One region of the Brevundimonas sp. GW460-12-10-14-LB2 genome, then DNA from elsewhere that is predicted to be linked to it. Evidence: predicted binding sites of a transcription regulator. Region 1 holds the regulator's gene; the other holds the start of a gene.
The links. The regulator LexA, encoded in region 1, represses DNA repair genes until DNA is damaged. The targets are predictions, from matches to a motif close to ATGTTCNCNANNTGTTCT.
Positions count from the first base shown of each region.

Region 2: recA (recombinase RecA) is a predicted target of LexA. The motif match lies at 5,789-5,806, and genes of this name have one in related genera.

Region 1 is NZ_CP015511.1:1,254,417-1,262,271, reverse strand. It holds gene gltA (citrate synthase) at 1-634, opposite strand, end outside; gene gltX (glutamate--tRNA ligase) at 701-2,116, opposite strand; gene A4249_RS06185 (ComEC/Rec2 family competence protein) at 2,184-4,301, shown strand; gene lexA (transcriptional repressor LexA) at 4,282-4,980, opposite strand; gene trpC (indole-3-glycerol phosphate synthase TrpC) at 5,099-5,893, opposite strand; gene trpD (anthranilate phosphoribosyltransferase) at 5,890-6,927, opposite strand; gene A4249_RS06165 (anthranilate synthase component II) at 6,930-7,520, opposite strand; gene A4249_RS06160 (peptidoglycan-binding protein) at 7,609-7,812, shown strand; gene trpE (anthranilate synthase component I) at 7,809-7,855, opposite strand, start outside.
Region 2 is NZ_CP015511.1:2,529,435-2,537,289, reverse strand. It holds gene A4249_RS12640 (hypothetical protein) at 1-355, shown strand, start outside; gene A4249_RS12635 (phosphatase PAP2 family protein) at 352-1,149, shown strand; gene A4249_RS12630 (right-handed parallel beta-helix repeat-containing protein) at 1,151-2,101, shown strand; gene A4249_RS12625 (M20/M25/M40 family metallo-hydrolase) at 2,168-4,018, shown strand; gene A4249_RS12620 (MHYT domain-containing protein) at 4,098-5,738, shown strand; gene recA (recombinase RecA) at 5,908-6,990, shown strand; gene A4249_RS12610 (3-hydroxyacyl-CoA dehydrogenase NAD-binding domain-containing protein) at 7,396-7,855, opposite strand, start outside.

The sequences.
Region 1 (7,855 bases):
CCGGAACGGCGAAGCACATGCGCAGGAAGTTTTCGGCGTAGGACAGGTCGTTGCGCGGCGAAACGAACGGCTGGCCGATGTGGTATTTATAGGCGCGGGCCGCGATCGTGGGCATCTTGGCGATCAGGCGAATGGCCGAGATGTCGCGCTGGATCGGATCGTGGATGTCCAGGCTGTCGTGATAGAAGGCCGACAGGGCGCCGACGGTGCCGACCATGATGGCCATCGGGTGGGCGTCGCGGCGGAAGCCTTCGAAGAAGCGATCGAACTGGCTGTGCAGCATCGTGTGGGTGGTGATGCTGTTTTCGAACTTCTCGTACTGGGCGGCGGTCGGCAGTTCGCCGTGTAGCAGCAGGTGGCAGACCTCGACGAAGTTCGACTTCGACGCCAGCTGGTCGATCGGATAGCCGCGGTGCAGCAGCACGCCAGCGTCGCCGTCGATATAGGTCAGGGCCGATTCACAGGCCGCCGTCGAGGTGAAGCCGGGATCGAAGGTGAAGGCGCCCGTTCCCGCATAGAGTTTGCGGATGTCGATGACGTCCGGGCCGGTGGAGCCCGAAAGGACCGGCAACTCGATCGTCTTGTCCTCGAAGGACAGGGTCGCCGAGCCGGCGGGTTTGGCTTGTTCAGTCATGAATGCCCCTTTGCATCACACGTCCAGGCGCGGGGAGGCGTCGGCCGCTTTTTGGTTTGTGGGTGATCACTTAGTCTGTTGCAGCGCATCATCCAAGCGCCCGAGACTTTCGTCGCGCCCAAGAGCCGACAAAGTTCGTGCAATATCAGGTGATGTTGACCCTGCGGTAAGCGCTGCGCGCATCGGCGGGCCGATTTTTCCGAACCCAACGCCCTCGGATTCCGCAAAGGCCTTGAGCTCGGCTTCCAGCGCAAAAACATCCCAGGATTGGAACAGGGACAGCCGTTCGCGCAGACGGGTGAGGCGCTCCAAGGTTTCACCCGACAATAGCGCCTTCGCCTTGTCGTCCAGCGTCAGCGGGCGAGATTTCAGTACGAAAGCGGTTTGGTCGGCCAGATCGAGGATCGTCTTGGCGCGATCCTTGACGAAAGGCATGGCGCGCTGAAGCCGGGCTTCGTCCGCCTCTGCGAGGGCGTGGCCCTTCTGCAGGTGCGCATCCAGCGTCAGCTTGGCGAGCCGCTCGTCGTCGGCGAGGCGCAGCCAGTGCGAATTGACATGGGCCAGCTTGTCGAAGTCCAGGCGGGCCGGCGCCTTGCCGATGCCGGCGAGGTCGAACCATTCGATGGCCTGGGCGTCGCTGAACAGTTCGTCGTCGCCGTGCGACCAGCCCAGGCGGGCCAGATAGTTGCGCATGGCCTCGGGCAAGTAGCCCATCTCGGCGTATTCATGCACCGCCTGTGCGCCGTGACGCTTCGACAGCTTGGCGCCGTCCGGTCCGTGGATCAGGGGGATGTGGGCGAAGGTCGGACGCGTCCAGCCCAGCGCATCGTAGATCAGGCTCTGACGCGCGGCGTTGTTCAGATGGTCGTCGCCGCGAATGACGTGGGTCACCCCCATGTCGTGGTCGTCCACAACGACGGCGAGATTATAGGTCGGCGCGCCGTCCGAACGCAGCAGCACCAGATCGTCCAGGTCCTCGGTCGACCAGCTCACGTCGCCCTGGACCTCATCGGCCACCATGACCGTCGTCGCCTTTGGCCGGCGGAAGCGCACGACGTGCGGCAGGGCCAGGTCGTCCACGGTCGGCTCGCGGTCGCGCCAGGGCGATTCGAAAGTGCGCTTCTCCGCCTTGGCCTCATCGCGCAGACGACCGGTTTCCTCGGCCGAGTTGAAGTCGCGGTAGGCGTGGCCGGTTTCGAGCAGTTGATCGACCACCTCGCGGTGGCGGTCGGCTCGGCTGAATTGAAACACCGGCTCGTCGTCGGCGAACAGCTCCAGCCAGCTCAGGCCGTCAAAAATGGCCTTCACCGCCTCATCGGTCGAGCGTTCGCGGTCGGTATCCTCAACGCGGATCAGGAAACGCCCAGCGTGTCTCTTGGCGTACAGCCAGTTGAACAAAGCGGTTCTCGCCCCGCCGATATGCAGATAGCCTGTCGGCGAGGGGGCGAAGCGGGTGACGACAGTCGAGGAAGGTGAGGTCATGGGGGAGGGGTCCGTAAGCGAGGCCCTTATACGCCCCGATGCGGCAAAACCTACCCCCGCCGCGCGATTGCGCGCTTGGCTGGACGCCGAGGTCGCCGCCCAGACCCTGAGATGGCGGCTATGGGCGCCGGTCGCATTCGGCGCGGGCGGCGGCATCTATTTCGCGCTGCGAGCCGAGCCGGTCTTGTGGCCCTTGTTGCTGGGCGCCGCCTTGGCCTTTGGGCTGTGGGTCGTGGCGCGCCGGCGCGGCGGATCGCGGCGCCTGACCTGGCTGCTCTTGATTCTGGCCTGCGTTACAGGCGGGCTGGCGGCGGCCAAGGTGCGCACCGAAGCCGTCGCTGCGCCGATCGCGCCCGCCCTGAGCGAACCGACCGTGATCGAAGCCTGGGTCGTCGATGTCGACAGCCCGGGTCAGCAAGGAGCGCGGGTCGTGATCGCGCCGGTCTGGATTCGCGGACTGACGCCCGAACAGACGCCGGTGCGCCTGCGGGCGACGGTGCGGGGCGACCCGCCGCGGCCCGGCGAAGCGATCCGCCTGTTCGGCATTCTGAATCCGCCGCCTGCGCCGGCCAGCCCTGGGGCCTACGATTTCGGGCGCAACGCCTTCTTTCAGGGGATGGGAGGCGTTGCGTTCGCCTTGGGCGACACGCGTACGGCCGAGCTTGCCCCGCCGCCGTGGCGACTTCGACTTGAAATGGTGGTGAACGCCGCGCGCTTCGCATTGGCCGAGCGGATCGTGGCAAGGCTCGGCCAACGGACCGGCGGGATCGCCGCCGCCATGACGACCAGCCACGAAACCTGGATCAGTCAGGAGGACATGGATGTGATGCGCGATTCCGGCCTGGCGCACATCCTTTCGGTGTCAGGGCTGCATATGGCGATCGTCGGCGGTTTCGTCTTCTTCGCCGTGCGGCTGGGCGTGGCGGCCTGGCCCTGGTTGGCCTTGCGGGTTCACGGCAAGAAGGTCGCGGCCTTGGCGGGCCTGACGGCGGTCGGGGTCTATCTGGTGGTGTCGGGCGCGCCGCCCCCGGCCGAGCGGGCCGCCACCACCGCCTCCATCGCCTTTCTGGCCATCCTGCTGGATCGACAGGCGGTGACCATGCATGGCCTGGCTGTGGCGGCCTTCATCGTTTTGGCCATACAGCCTGAAGCCATCGTCACGCCGGGTTTCCAGATGTCGTTCGCGGCGACTGCGGCCTTGGTCGCCCTGGTCGAGGCTTGGCCGAAGCGCCCGCGCGAAATATCCGCGCCTTGGCCGATCCTGGCAGTCCAACGGCTGGGCGGGTGGCTGACGGCGGCTGTGGCGGCCAGCGTCGTCGCAGGATTGGCGACGGGACCGTTCGCTATGCAGCATTTCAACCGCACCGCCATGTACGGACTGCTCGCCAATCTCGGCACGTCGCCCGTGGCGGACTTCATCCTGATGCCAGCCCTGGCCTTGGGCGCAGCGCTTGAGCCTTTGGGGTTGGGGGGACCGTTCCTGGCGGTCGCGGGATGGGGCGTCGATCTGATGCTGGCCATCGGCGCCTGGACGGCGGGATTGCCCGGCGCGGTCAGAACGGTCGCCAGCGCACCAAATTATGTCCTGCCGGTCGCGTTCCTGGGCGTGTTGTTCGTCTGTTTGTGGCAAGGCCGCCTGCGCTGGTTGGGACTGCCCTTTGCAGCCGCCGTCCTGATCTGGCCGCGTGAACCGACGCCGGACCTCTGGCTTGGCGATGGCGGAACCAACGCCGCCTTTCACCGTGATGAGGCGGCCGTCGTCGTCCGGCCTGGCGTACGTGAGTTTGCGGTGGATCTCTGGTCGCGACGACGGGGGCTGGCCATGACGGATCGCTCGGAGACAGGCTGGGTCTGCGACCGCTTTTCCTGTCGACCGGAAGCCGATGAGGCCGGGCCCGTTGCAATCTGGTGGGGGCGGAAGTCGCCGAGCTCAGATCAGATGGAGGCGTTATGCCGCGCAGCGCCCGTCGTCAGCGTCCGCGCCGTCGTCTCGTCGATCCCGAGCGCCTGTCAGGATCGACTTGTCTTGGACAGCGTGGACTTTGCGCGGGGCGGGGCGGTGGAGTTGTGGCGCGTCAGCTCTGACGAGCCGAATCGATGGCGCGCAGTGTGGACGGCCGACGTTCGCGGCGACCGCCCCTGGACGCGTCAGTCCGATCCGGACGTCAGTGATAGCGGCGCATGAGGCCGACCAGCTTGCCCTGCACCGCGACCTGATCCGAGCCGTAGATTTTGGTCTCGTAGTTGCGGTTGGCGGGTTCCAACGCGATCGAGGCGCCCTTCTTGCGGAGGCGTTTCAGCGTCGCCTGCTCGCCCTCGACCAGAGCCACCACGATTTCACCGGAGGCGGCGTTGTCGGTCGATTTGATCACCACCATGTCGCCGTTCAGGATGCCGGCCTCGATCATGGAGTCGCCTTCGATCTCCAGCAAGTAGTGCTCGCCCGAGCCCAGCATGGATTCCGGGACCGGATAGCGCGCCGTTTCATGCTCGATTGCGTCGATCGGCGTGCCGGCGGCGATCTTGCCCATCAGCGGCAGCTCGCGGGTGTCGTTGGCCACCATCGGGGCCGAAGGTCGGACACCGCCGCCGCCCTCGATGACGTCGGGCTTGAACCCGGCGCGACCGCGCGGCGCGCCGGCCGTCGCCTGTTCGGGCAGTTTCGTGACTTCCAACGCGCGGGCGCGGTGAGCGAGGCGGCGGATGAAGCCGCGTTCCTCCAGCGCCGTAATCAGCCGGTGAATGCCGGACTTGGAGGCCAGATCGAGCGCCTCCTTCATCTCGTCGAACGAAGGGGAGACGCCGGTCTCCTGGATGCGTTCATGGATGAACATCAGCAGTTCGTGCTGTTTGCGCGTGAGCATCGCCAGGCCCTCATGCGCCCGCCGACGAATCGGAACGGGCCGTGAACATTTGTCGATGTTCTGTAAGTGTTCCTTGCTAATGTCAACTTAACGGCGCGGCTTGCCGCCGCGCGCAGACCTAGACCGCCAGCAACTGACGGGTCGCCGCCTCGACATCGGCCTGCCGCATCAGGCTCTCGCCGACCAGGATCGCCTGGGCATGGGCAGCCGAGACGCGCGCCACGTCGTCGGGCGTGAAAATGCCGCTCTCGGCGACCAGCAGAGCGCGAACGGGGCTAAGCATCGACAGCCGCTCCGTGGTTTCCAGATCGACCTCGAACGTGCGCAGCGAGCGATTATTGACCCCCACCAGATCGCCGCCTAGCGCACAGGCGCGCGCCATTTCGTCCTCGTCGTGCGTCTCGATCAGCGCGTCCATGCCAAAGCGTTCGGCTTCCGAAAGCAGCTCGGCGGCCAACCGGTCATCGACCATGGCCAAGATGATCAGGATGCAATCGGCGCCCAGGGCGCGGCTTTCGGCGACCTGCCAGGGATCGACAAGGAAATCCTTGCGCAGGCAGGGCAGGGCGACGGCCTCGCGGGCCTGGCCCAGATAGGCGTCGTCGCCCTGGAAGCTGGGGCCATCGGTCAGCACCGACAGACAGGCCGCACCGCCGGCCTCATAGGCGCGGGCCAGGGCCGGCGGATCGAAATCGGGCCGGATCAGGCCCTTGGACGGGCTGGCCTTCTTGATCTCGGCGATCAGGGCGGGACGACCGGTTTCCTCTCCGACGCGCTCCAAGGCGGCGCGAAAGCCGCGCGGGGCAGATGCGGCGCGGGCCAGGGCTTCGATCGCGTCCTGTGAGGTCGCAGCCTTGCGGGCGGCGACGTCCTCGCGCTTGTAGGTGGCGATACGATCCAGAACGTCGGTCATGCGGGCTCTTCGCTTTCCAGCGGCGTGGAGGTGATGCGGGCCAGGCGATCCAGCGCCTCGGCGGCTCGACCGTCGTCGATGGCGCCAGCCGCGAGCGCGGCGCCGTCGGCCAGATCGGCCGCGCGATCGGACACCACGAGGGCGGCGGCGGCGTTCAGCAGCACGATGTCGCGGTAGGGTCCGGCCGCGCCGGCCAGAAGCGCGCGCAGGGCGACGGCGTTCTCTTCGGCGTCGCCGCCGCGAATGTCTGCGATAGAGGCCCGCGGCAGGCCGGCGTCCTTGGGCGTGACCTGGAAGCGACGAACCGCGCCATCCTTCCATTCGGCGACGTCCGTGGGGCCGGAAGTCGCCAGTTCGTCCAGGCCTTGGCCGTGAACGGTCCAGGCCCGGGTGGCGCCAAGCCGGCCCAGCACCTCGGCCAGCGGCTCCAGCAGGCGCGGATCATAGACGCCCATGACCTGTCGTCTTGCAGACGCCGGGTTCGAAAGCGGTCCCAACAGGTTGAAGACGGTGCGAAAACCGATCTCGGCTCGCACCGGCCCGACATGACGCATCGCCCCGTGATAGGCGGGCGCGAACAGGAAGCAGATACCGGCCTCATCCAGCGCCTTTTTCTGCTGCGCCTGCGACGCCATCAGGTTCACGCCCAGGATCGACAAGACGTCGGAAGAGCCTGATTTCGAAGACATCGCCCGATTGCCGTGCTTGGCGACCTTCAGACCGGCGCCGGCGAGAACCAGGGCTGCGGCGGTGGAGATATTGTAGGTGTGCTGACCGTCGCCCCCGGTGCCGCAGGTGTCGATCACCTCATAGGGATGATCCAGCGTCAGAGCGGCTTCACGCATGGCGCCCGCGAAGGCGGCGATCTCGTCCACGGTCTCGCCGCGCATCCGCATGGCGGTGACGGCGGCTGCGACCTGGGAAGGCGTGGGCTCGCCCCGCAGGCAGGCGGCGAAGAAGTCGTGCGCCTGCTGGGACGTCAGGGAATGGCCCTCGACCAGTCGGGCGAGGATCGGCTTGAACCCGTCGCCCATGGTCAGGCGGCCGCGAGGCGCTTTACGCCGGCGATATCAAGGAAGTTGGCCAGCATGTCGTGACCGTGCTCGGTGGCGATGGATTCCGGGTGGAACTGAACGCCGTGGATCGGGCGCGTACGGTGCTGCAGACCCATGATCTCCCCGTCGGCGGTCCAGGCGGTGACCTCCAGGTCGTCGGGCAGGGTTTCGCGCTTGACCGCCAGCGAATGATAGCGTGTGGCGGTGAAGGGCGAGGGCAGGCCGGCGAAGACGCTCTGGCCCTTATGCAGGATCGGCGAGGTTTTGCCGTGCATCAGGATCTTGGCGCGGATGACGTCGCCGCCGAACGCTTGGCCGATGGCCTGATGACCCAGACATACGCCTAGGATCGGCATCGACGCTGGCGCTGTCGTGATCAACGGCAAACAGATGCCGGCCTGATCGGGCGCGCACGGGCCGGGCGACAGCAGAACGGCGGCGGGGTTCAGCGCCCACGCCTCGTCCACCGTCAGGTCGTCGTTGCGCACGACATGCGTCGGCGCGCCCAACTCCGCGAGGTAGTGGACGAGATTGTAGGTGAAGCTGTCGTAGTTATCGACGACGAGGATCATGGCTTGGCTTCTAGGCGTGACGCGCGTCCGCGCCAAGCCGGCGCGGCTTTAAAGCGCATTTTAACTCGACGGGACTAGGACTGGGCGTGTGAAACTCGCCGCTGAAAAAGACATCGCCGCCAAGATCGCCGCCGCCAAGGCGAAGCTGGTCGTGGTCGAACCCGCGCCCAACCCCGTCGCCGCGCTTGGGGCAGCCGCGCTCGCAGCGACTGCGGCGGTTTTGATGGCGGGCGTCGTCATTATCGGGCCGGGCGTGCAGTTCAACGACCCGGTAATGACGATTTCGCGCTAGCGATTGCCGGTCCGAAAGCGCCAGGCGTCTTCCGCCGCCCGCA
Region 2 (7,855 bases), 1.3 Mb from region 1:
AGCGCCCGCCGTCGTAGGAGGGGCTGCGCCCGCCGGCGCCGACGGCGCGCCGTCCTTTGCGGTCCTTTATCCCGGCGCACAGGTGGACGGGCAGCCGCTGGCCGCTGGCGGCGAGGCCGGGCCGGGCGGCCTGATCACCTTCACCACCACCGCCTCGCCGGACGATGTCGTCGCCTTCTATCGCGAGCGCGCCGAGAAGGCGGGCCTGCGCTCCGTCGCCGGAATGAACCAGGGTGACACGCGCGCCTATGGCGCGGCGGCGGACGCCACGAACGGCGCCTCGTTGCAGGTCGTCGCCACGCCGACCGAAACCGGCGAAACCTCGGTCCAGCTGGGCTGGAGCGCAGGTCAGTGAAGCGGGTCGCCGCCCTGGGCGCGGCGACGGCGATTCTGCTGGCCGTGGGGTGCGCCGGGGCTCCCAAGCCGGATGGCGCGATACCGACGGCGGGTTTCCTGGGCGATGAAACGATCGCCCAACTGACGGATGCGGTCCCGCCAGCTCCGGCCCCGGAATCCGTTGCGGACCTGGCGGATAAGGCGACCTCGGCGCGGTTTGCAGCGCTGGAAGACGGCGACCGATGGCTGCTGGCGACCGCCCATGCCGAGCTGCGCCCGCCCCTGGCCTTACAACATTTCGACTGCGCCTTGGGCGTGCGGCTGGGGTCGGCCGAGACGCCGGCGCTGGACCGCGTGATGGCGCGGATCTTCCATGATGCGAACAGTGCGGCCGAACGCGTCAAGGCGCGCCAGGCGCGGCTGCGGCCGGTCGGCGAAGATCCCAACCGGCGCGCCTGCCAGACCCTGACGCCGGCGGCGAGACGCAGCGCCTCCTATCCGTCCGGCAGCGCAGCGGTCGCGACGGCCTATGGCGAGGCCTTTGCGGCGCTGGAGCCGGACCGGGCCGAGGCCGTGCGCCGGATCGGCTACGAGATCGGGGTCAGCCGCCTGATTTGCGCTATGCACTATCCGACCGATGTCGCGGTCGGCGAACGGATCGGGCGGGATGTTGCGGCCAGGGTCGTCGCCACCCCGGCCTTCCAGGCGGACATGGCGGCGGCGAGGGCCGAGCTGGCGGCCGCGCGCCGCAGCGGCCTGACCAATCCCGGCTGCGCGGCCGAGCGCGCGGCCCTGGCGATCCCTCTGCCCTGATATGACGGCGGCGCTGGCCCTGGCCTTGCTGACCTTTCAGGCGCCGGCCGACCGGCCGTGCACGCCGCAAGAGGTGGCGGCGCTGACGGCGCCATCGACGCAGCCGTATCGCCTGACGTGCCAAGCCGATCTGTCGGGCGTCGATATCCGCCGCCGCGTGCTGATTGAGGGCGCGGAAGGCTCAGGGGCGTCACTGGATTGCGGGGGCGGGACGATCCGCGCGCCGGGCCCGGCGACGACCGCCGCGCCGACCATCGCCGTCTGGTCTCGCCGCGAGGGCGATCGGTGGTCGCGGCCCATTGATGTGACGATCCGAAACTGCACCGTCGTCGGCAATGTGCGGATCTGGGGCATGGGGGCGGGCGGATCGATGCGCGATCTGCTGGCCTCATCACGCACCGCCGGACATACGCAAGCCGCCCAGTCCGCCGCGCCGATCCGCGTTACCCTGGATCGGGTTCGGTTCGAGGGCGTGGGGACCATTCCCCTGTATGTCGGACCCGGAGTGACGCGCACCACAGTGACGCGATCCCGTTTTGTGGGCCGTTCGACCTCGACCGCCGTCTATCTGGACGCCGAGAGCGCAGGCGCGCTGATCCAGGACAACGATTTCGATATCCGCACCGGACGCGAGCAGATCGCGGTGGACGGGTCGGGCGCCAACCGCATCGTCGGCAACCGGCTGGCGTTGCACGGCAAGGGCGGGGTGTTTCTGTACCGCAATTGCGGCGAGGACGGCGTGATCCGCCACCAGACGCCGTCGTATAATCAGATTACGGACAATCTGTTCACCGGCGCGGGCTGGCTGAGGCCACGCGCGGTTGTGATCGGGTCGCGCGAGGGCGGACGACGCTACTGCGGCGACGACCGCGGCTGGCCGTTCGGGTCCAGCGCGGACGACGGCGACGGGGCTACGGGCAATCTGACGGCTCGGAACATCGTGCGGCGCTGATCGGACGCCTTGCGCAGAGCGGTGGTTCGGGGCTGATTGCGGGACAGAGCGATCGGGGGATTGGATATGCGGTGGGTGTTGTTTCTGGCGTCCCTTGTGGCGGCCCTCGGCTTGGCGGTGCTGACCGCGCAGACGCCCAAACCCCTGCCCGCTTCGACGCCTGCGGTTCAGTTCTCGGCCGCGCGCGCCATGATGGACGTGAACCGGATCGCACGAGCGCCGCATCCCGTCGGCTCTGCTGAACATCGGCAGGTTCAGACCTATCTCGGCCAAAGGCTGACGGCGCTGGGGCTTCAGCCCAGCTTGCAGACCGGCTCCCTGTCGCCCGCCGCCGTCGCGCGAATCGAGCGGGAGGGCGGAAACGCGGGCGGCGTTCAGGCGGTCAATATCGTCGGGGTCCTGCCGGGGCGTGACCCCGGCCTGCCCGCTGTCGCCCTGATGGCCCACTACGACAGCGTGCCGAACTCGCCCGGCGCCGCCGACGATGCGACCGGCGTCGCCGCCATTTTGGAGGCCGTGCGCGCGATCAAGGCGCGGGGCGGCGCCGAGCGCACGCTGGTGGTCCTGTTCACCGACGCCGAGGAGCTGAATCTGGACGGGGCGCGGGCCTTCTTCAGCGAACATCCGCTGCGCGACGACATCGGCGCGGTGATCAATCTGGAGGCGCGGGGCGGCGGCGGGCGCGCCATGATGTTTGAGACCGGACCCGGCAACGCCCAGACCATCGCCCGCTATGCGCAGGCGACCCGGAGGGCGACGGGCGGGCCGTCCAGCAACGCCCTGGCCATCTTCGTCTATCGGCTGATGCCCAATGGCACGGACTTCACCGTGGCGGCGGATCGGAGGTTGGCGGGGATCAACCTGGCCTTCATCGGCCGTCCGGCGCAGTATCATTCACCGTCCTCGACGCCGCAGGCGCTGGATCAGGGCAGCGTGCAGCATATCGGTTCCCAGGCGTTGGAAATGGCCGATGACCTTTTGCGGGCGCCTGCCCTGCCGCAGGCGACACAGAATGCGGTCTATGCCGACGTCTTCGGCCTGTTCGTCGTGCAGCATTCTCCGGCGATCGGTTGGGTCCTGCTGATTGTGGGGGGTCTCGCGACGGCCTTCGCCGCATGGGGCGCACGCCACGCCACGGGCTTGCGGGCGACGTCGGTCGTGCGGGGCGCGGCGGATGGCCTGTGGCTGTTGGCCAGTGCGGTGGTGGTGGGACAGGCGGTGCGCGCCCTGGCCGGGCCGATCGGTCGTCGCGTGGATTCAGCCGACCTCTATTACACCTTGCTGCGTCGCCTGCCGGTTCTGGAAATCGCCGTGGCCCTGGCCATGCTGGCCCTGATTCTGATGCTGACCGCGGGGCGACGGCTGCTGGGCCGATGGGGCGCAGCTGGAGTGATACTGGCCGCATTCGCACTTGCAGCGGCGCTGGGCGGTTTCAGCCTGCCGGTCCTGGGGGCGACGGTGATCGCGCTGGCGCTCAGCCTGGGGCGGCCGAAACCGCAGGACGCAGACGCCGTCTGGGGCGGCTGGCTGGGGCTGATCGTCCTGGTTTTGATCCTGGGCGGCGGGGTGCAGGCGGCGGCGCCTGAAGCCGCTTTCCTGCTGCTGTGGCCCGGTCTGATCGCCGCCCTGGCGGCCGCGTCGACGGCGGTGATCGGCGCCCGCTTCGGCTCGTGGGCGTCCTTGGCGCCCGCCGTCGTCGCCACAGCCCTGGTCGGCGGGTGGTTGCTGGTTCAGGGGCACGGCGTTTTCCTGGGCGTCGGCATGGACATGCCTGGCGCGGTGGGGCCGATCGCCCTGATGATCGCGATGCTGGTCCGCCCGCTGGCGCCGCGCTCGGGGCGGGCCTTGCCGATCTTCGCCGCCGCCAGCCTGGCGCTGGCCGTCGCGGTCGCCGTGGGGGCCAGGTTGGTCGCTTGATCCGGATGCGTTTGGCAGTCGTCCGCGCGATCAAACCGGGCTAAGCATACCGCTGCTGTTTCTCGGGGCCTCGGCGCGTTTGCACCATCTTCACGTCAATCCGTTCACCGTCCTGTCGCTGGCGATCGCGATCCTGGGCGCGTGGACGGCTCTGGATTTGTTCAACCGCACCCGCGACCAGATCGGCGCGACGCGATTGCGTTGGTTGGGCGTGGCCGCCCTGGCGCTGGGCGTCAGCATCTGGTCGATGCATTTCATCGCCATGCTGGGGTTCGAGGCCGAAGGCCCCGTCTTCTATGATCCCGGCCTGACGCTGGTCTCCTTCCTGCTGGCGACGGCCGGCACGTCCGCGGCCTTCCTGACGGCGGGGACGGCGCAGGCCAGCCCCTTGCGACTGGCGCCGGCGGCCCTGCTGATGGGCGGGTCCATCGTCGCCATGCACTATGTCGGGATGGCGGCGATGCGGATGAACGCCGTCCTGAGTTATCAGCCCGTGCTGGTCGCCCTGTCGGTCGTGGTGGCGGTCGCCGCCGCCTACGCCGCCCTGATCGCGGCCCGTCAGGAGCGGGGTCTGGCCTGGCGCGCGGTCGCCGCCGTGATCCTGGGTCTGGCCATCGTCTCCATGCACCATATCGGCATGGCGGCCCTGATCCTGACCCCGATCGCCGACGCGGGGCCGTTGCAGGGTGGGGCGTCGCCGGTCGTATTGGCGGTCGCGGTGACGACCGGCGCGGTCACGCTGCTGTTTCTCGCGCTGGGCGCCTCGATCATGGATCAGCGGGCCAATGTTCTGGCGGCCGTGGACGCCGGCGGCGTTGGCTTCTGGGAAGCGACCCTGCCGATGAAGACGACGATGATGTCAGGCCGCGCGCGCGAAATCCTGTCCATCGATCCGTCCTGCCGCCTTGGCCCGAGCGAGGTCGGCGACCGTCTGTCGCCCGAGGATCTGCCGTTGCATCGTCAGGCGCTGGAGCGCGCCCTGGCGGGGGAGGGCGAATACGATCAGGAATGGCGTCTGCCGGCCTCTGGCCGGTGGATCCATCTGCGAGGACGCCTTATCCGCAGTCGTTCGGGCCGGCCGATCAAGATGTCGGGCGTCATCACCGACATCACCGATCGTCGCGAGGCCTTCGCCGCCTTGGCCGACAGCGAACGCTTGCAGCGATTGCTGATCAACGAATTGAACCACCGGGTGAAGAACACTCTGGCCACAGTGCAATCCATCGCCCACCAGACCGCACGGCGTACGCCGGATGTCGCCACCTTCACCGCCCTTTTCGAGGCGCGGCTGGTGGCTCTGTCCAATACTCAGAATCTGCTGACAGCCGCGAACTGGGAGCATGTCGATCTGCGCGCCATGCTGGCTCAGGAACTGGCCCCCTATGCCGAGGAACAGGTTCGCCTGACCGGTCCGGCCGTCGATCTGAACGCGCAACAGACGTTGGGGATGGGGATGGTCTTTCACGAGCTGGCGGTGAACGCCGCCAAATACGGCGCCCTGTCGAACGCCTCGGGCTGTGTGCGGATCGACTGGTCCGTGGCGGAAGGCCATCTGCTGTTGGATTGGGTGGAAAGTGGCGGGCCGGCGGTGTCGCCGCCTCAGCGCAAGGGCTTCGGTTCGGTGCTGATCGACTCGACGATCAACCGCTCGCTGCACGGCTCGGCGGTCATGACTTACGACCCCGAGGGCGCCAGCTTCAGCCTGCGCCTTCCGCTTTAGCCGGCGTCAAAAACGGTCGTAGGTTTTGGGTGTTCTCGTTTTGATCAATGAGAACATCTTGTGAACCAGAACAAACCATGCACATAGTCTGCCTCACGAAACGGGGGCGGGTCCAGGCGGGTCTCTCCCAAGCTGAATGACGGGAATCATGGCAAGGGAGACGAAGGCAATGGCTTCACAGGCGGCACTCAAATTGGTGGGCAAGGACGACGGCGACAAGCAACGCGCCCTGGAGGCGGCGATCGCGCAGATTGATCGCGCCTTCGGCAAGGGCTCGGTGATGAAACTGGGCAAGGCGGGCGTGGTCGCCGAGATCGACAGCGTCTCGACCGGCTCGCTGGGCCTGGACATGGCGCTGGGCATCGGCGGCCTGCCGGTCGGGCGGGTGATCGAGGTGTTCGGCCCGGAATCCTCGGGCAAGACGACCTTGGCTCTGCACACCGTCGCGGAAGTGCAGAAGAAGGGCGGGGTCGCCGCCTTCGTCGACGCCGAACATGCGCTGGACCCGGTCTACGCCCAGAAGCTGGGCGTCAATCTGGATGATCTTCTGGTGTCGCAGCCGGACACTGGCGAGCAGGCGCTGGAGATCGTGGATACGCTGGTTCGGTCGGGCGCCGTCGATATTGTGGTCGTCGATTCCGTCGCAGCCTTGACGCCGCGCGCCGAGATCGAGGGCGAGATGGGCGACAGCCTCCCGGGCCTTCAGGCGCGCCTGATGAGCCAGGCGCTGCGCAAGCTGACCGCCTCGATCTCCAAGTCGAAATGCATTGTGCTGTTCATCAACCAGATCCGCCACAAGATCGGTGTCATGTACGGCTCGCCCGAGACGACGACGGGCGGCAATGCGCTGAAGTTCTACGCCTCGGTGCGTCTGGATATCCGCCGCACCGGCGCGATCAAGAACCGTGACGAGGTGGTCGGCAACACCACCCGGGTCAAGGTGGTCAAGAACAAGGTCGCCCCGCCATTCCGCGAGGTCATCTTCGACATCATGTACGGCGAAGGCATCTCCAAGCTGGGCGAAGTCATCGACTTGGGCGTCAAGGCTGGCATCATCGAGAAGTCGGGCAGCTGGTTCAGCTATGACTCCACCCGGATCGGTCAGGGCCGCGAGAATGTGCGCGAGTTCCTGAAGCAGAACCCCGACATCGCGGCCTCGATCGAAAAGGCTGTGCGCGCCTCGACCAACAAGATCGCCGACGAACTGCTGGGCACGCCCGAGCCGGACGAAGGCCAGGACCTGGAAGGCTGACGCCAGCCTCCGAGGCTGGGCGGACTGTCAGAGTTCGTCCTGTCTCGGTCCGGTCTTTTCACCGCTACTCCGTCGCCCCTAGCGACCCGCCACCGACCCCGCGAAGGGCGGCGGAGCGACCCGCTCGACCTCGTGTCGAGCGGGTCTTTTTCTTTTGTGAGCGGTGCTGATCTTTTTTTCGTCATTCCGGGCGAAGCGTAGCGCAGAACCAGGACCCAGCGGCGCGCGTGAGCGCGAAGCTGTCGCGGACTCGACGCCCCGAGATCCTGCGATGGAACGATCGCCGCCGGCGCCGCTGGGTCCCCCGGTCGCGCATCGCGCGCCGGAGGATGACGAAAGTCAAACGCCAAACGAAAACGGGCGACCCGAAGGCCGCCCGTTCCGTCTGTGGATGTCCGCGACCGATCAGGCGGCGGCCTTCTCCGGGGCGAACTTGCCATAGAAGGTTTCGTTCTTCGCCGCCATGTCGCGCAGCAACTGCGGGACCTTGAAGCGGTCGCCATAGGTCGCGGCCAGACGGTCTGCGGTTTCGACGAATTTGGCCAGGCCGATGCCGTCGATCATGCTGATCGGGCCGCCGGTCCAGGGCGCGAAGCCCCAGCCCAGAATGGCGCCCAGATCGGCTTCGCGCGGATCGTCGATGACGCCCTCTTCCCAGCAACGTGCCACTTCGACGGCCTGACGATACAGAAGGCGCGTCTTCAGCTCGTCGATCTGGGCGAAGGCGGTCGGCTCTTCCGGCTGATCGATGCCCTTGGTGGTGGGGGCCAGTTCGCCCAGACCCTTCCAGATCGTCTTGGGCTTGCTGTCATAGTCGTAGAAGCCCTTGCCGTTCTTGCGCCCGAAGCGACCGCCCTCGACCATC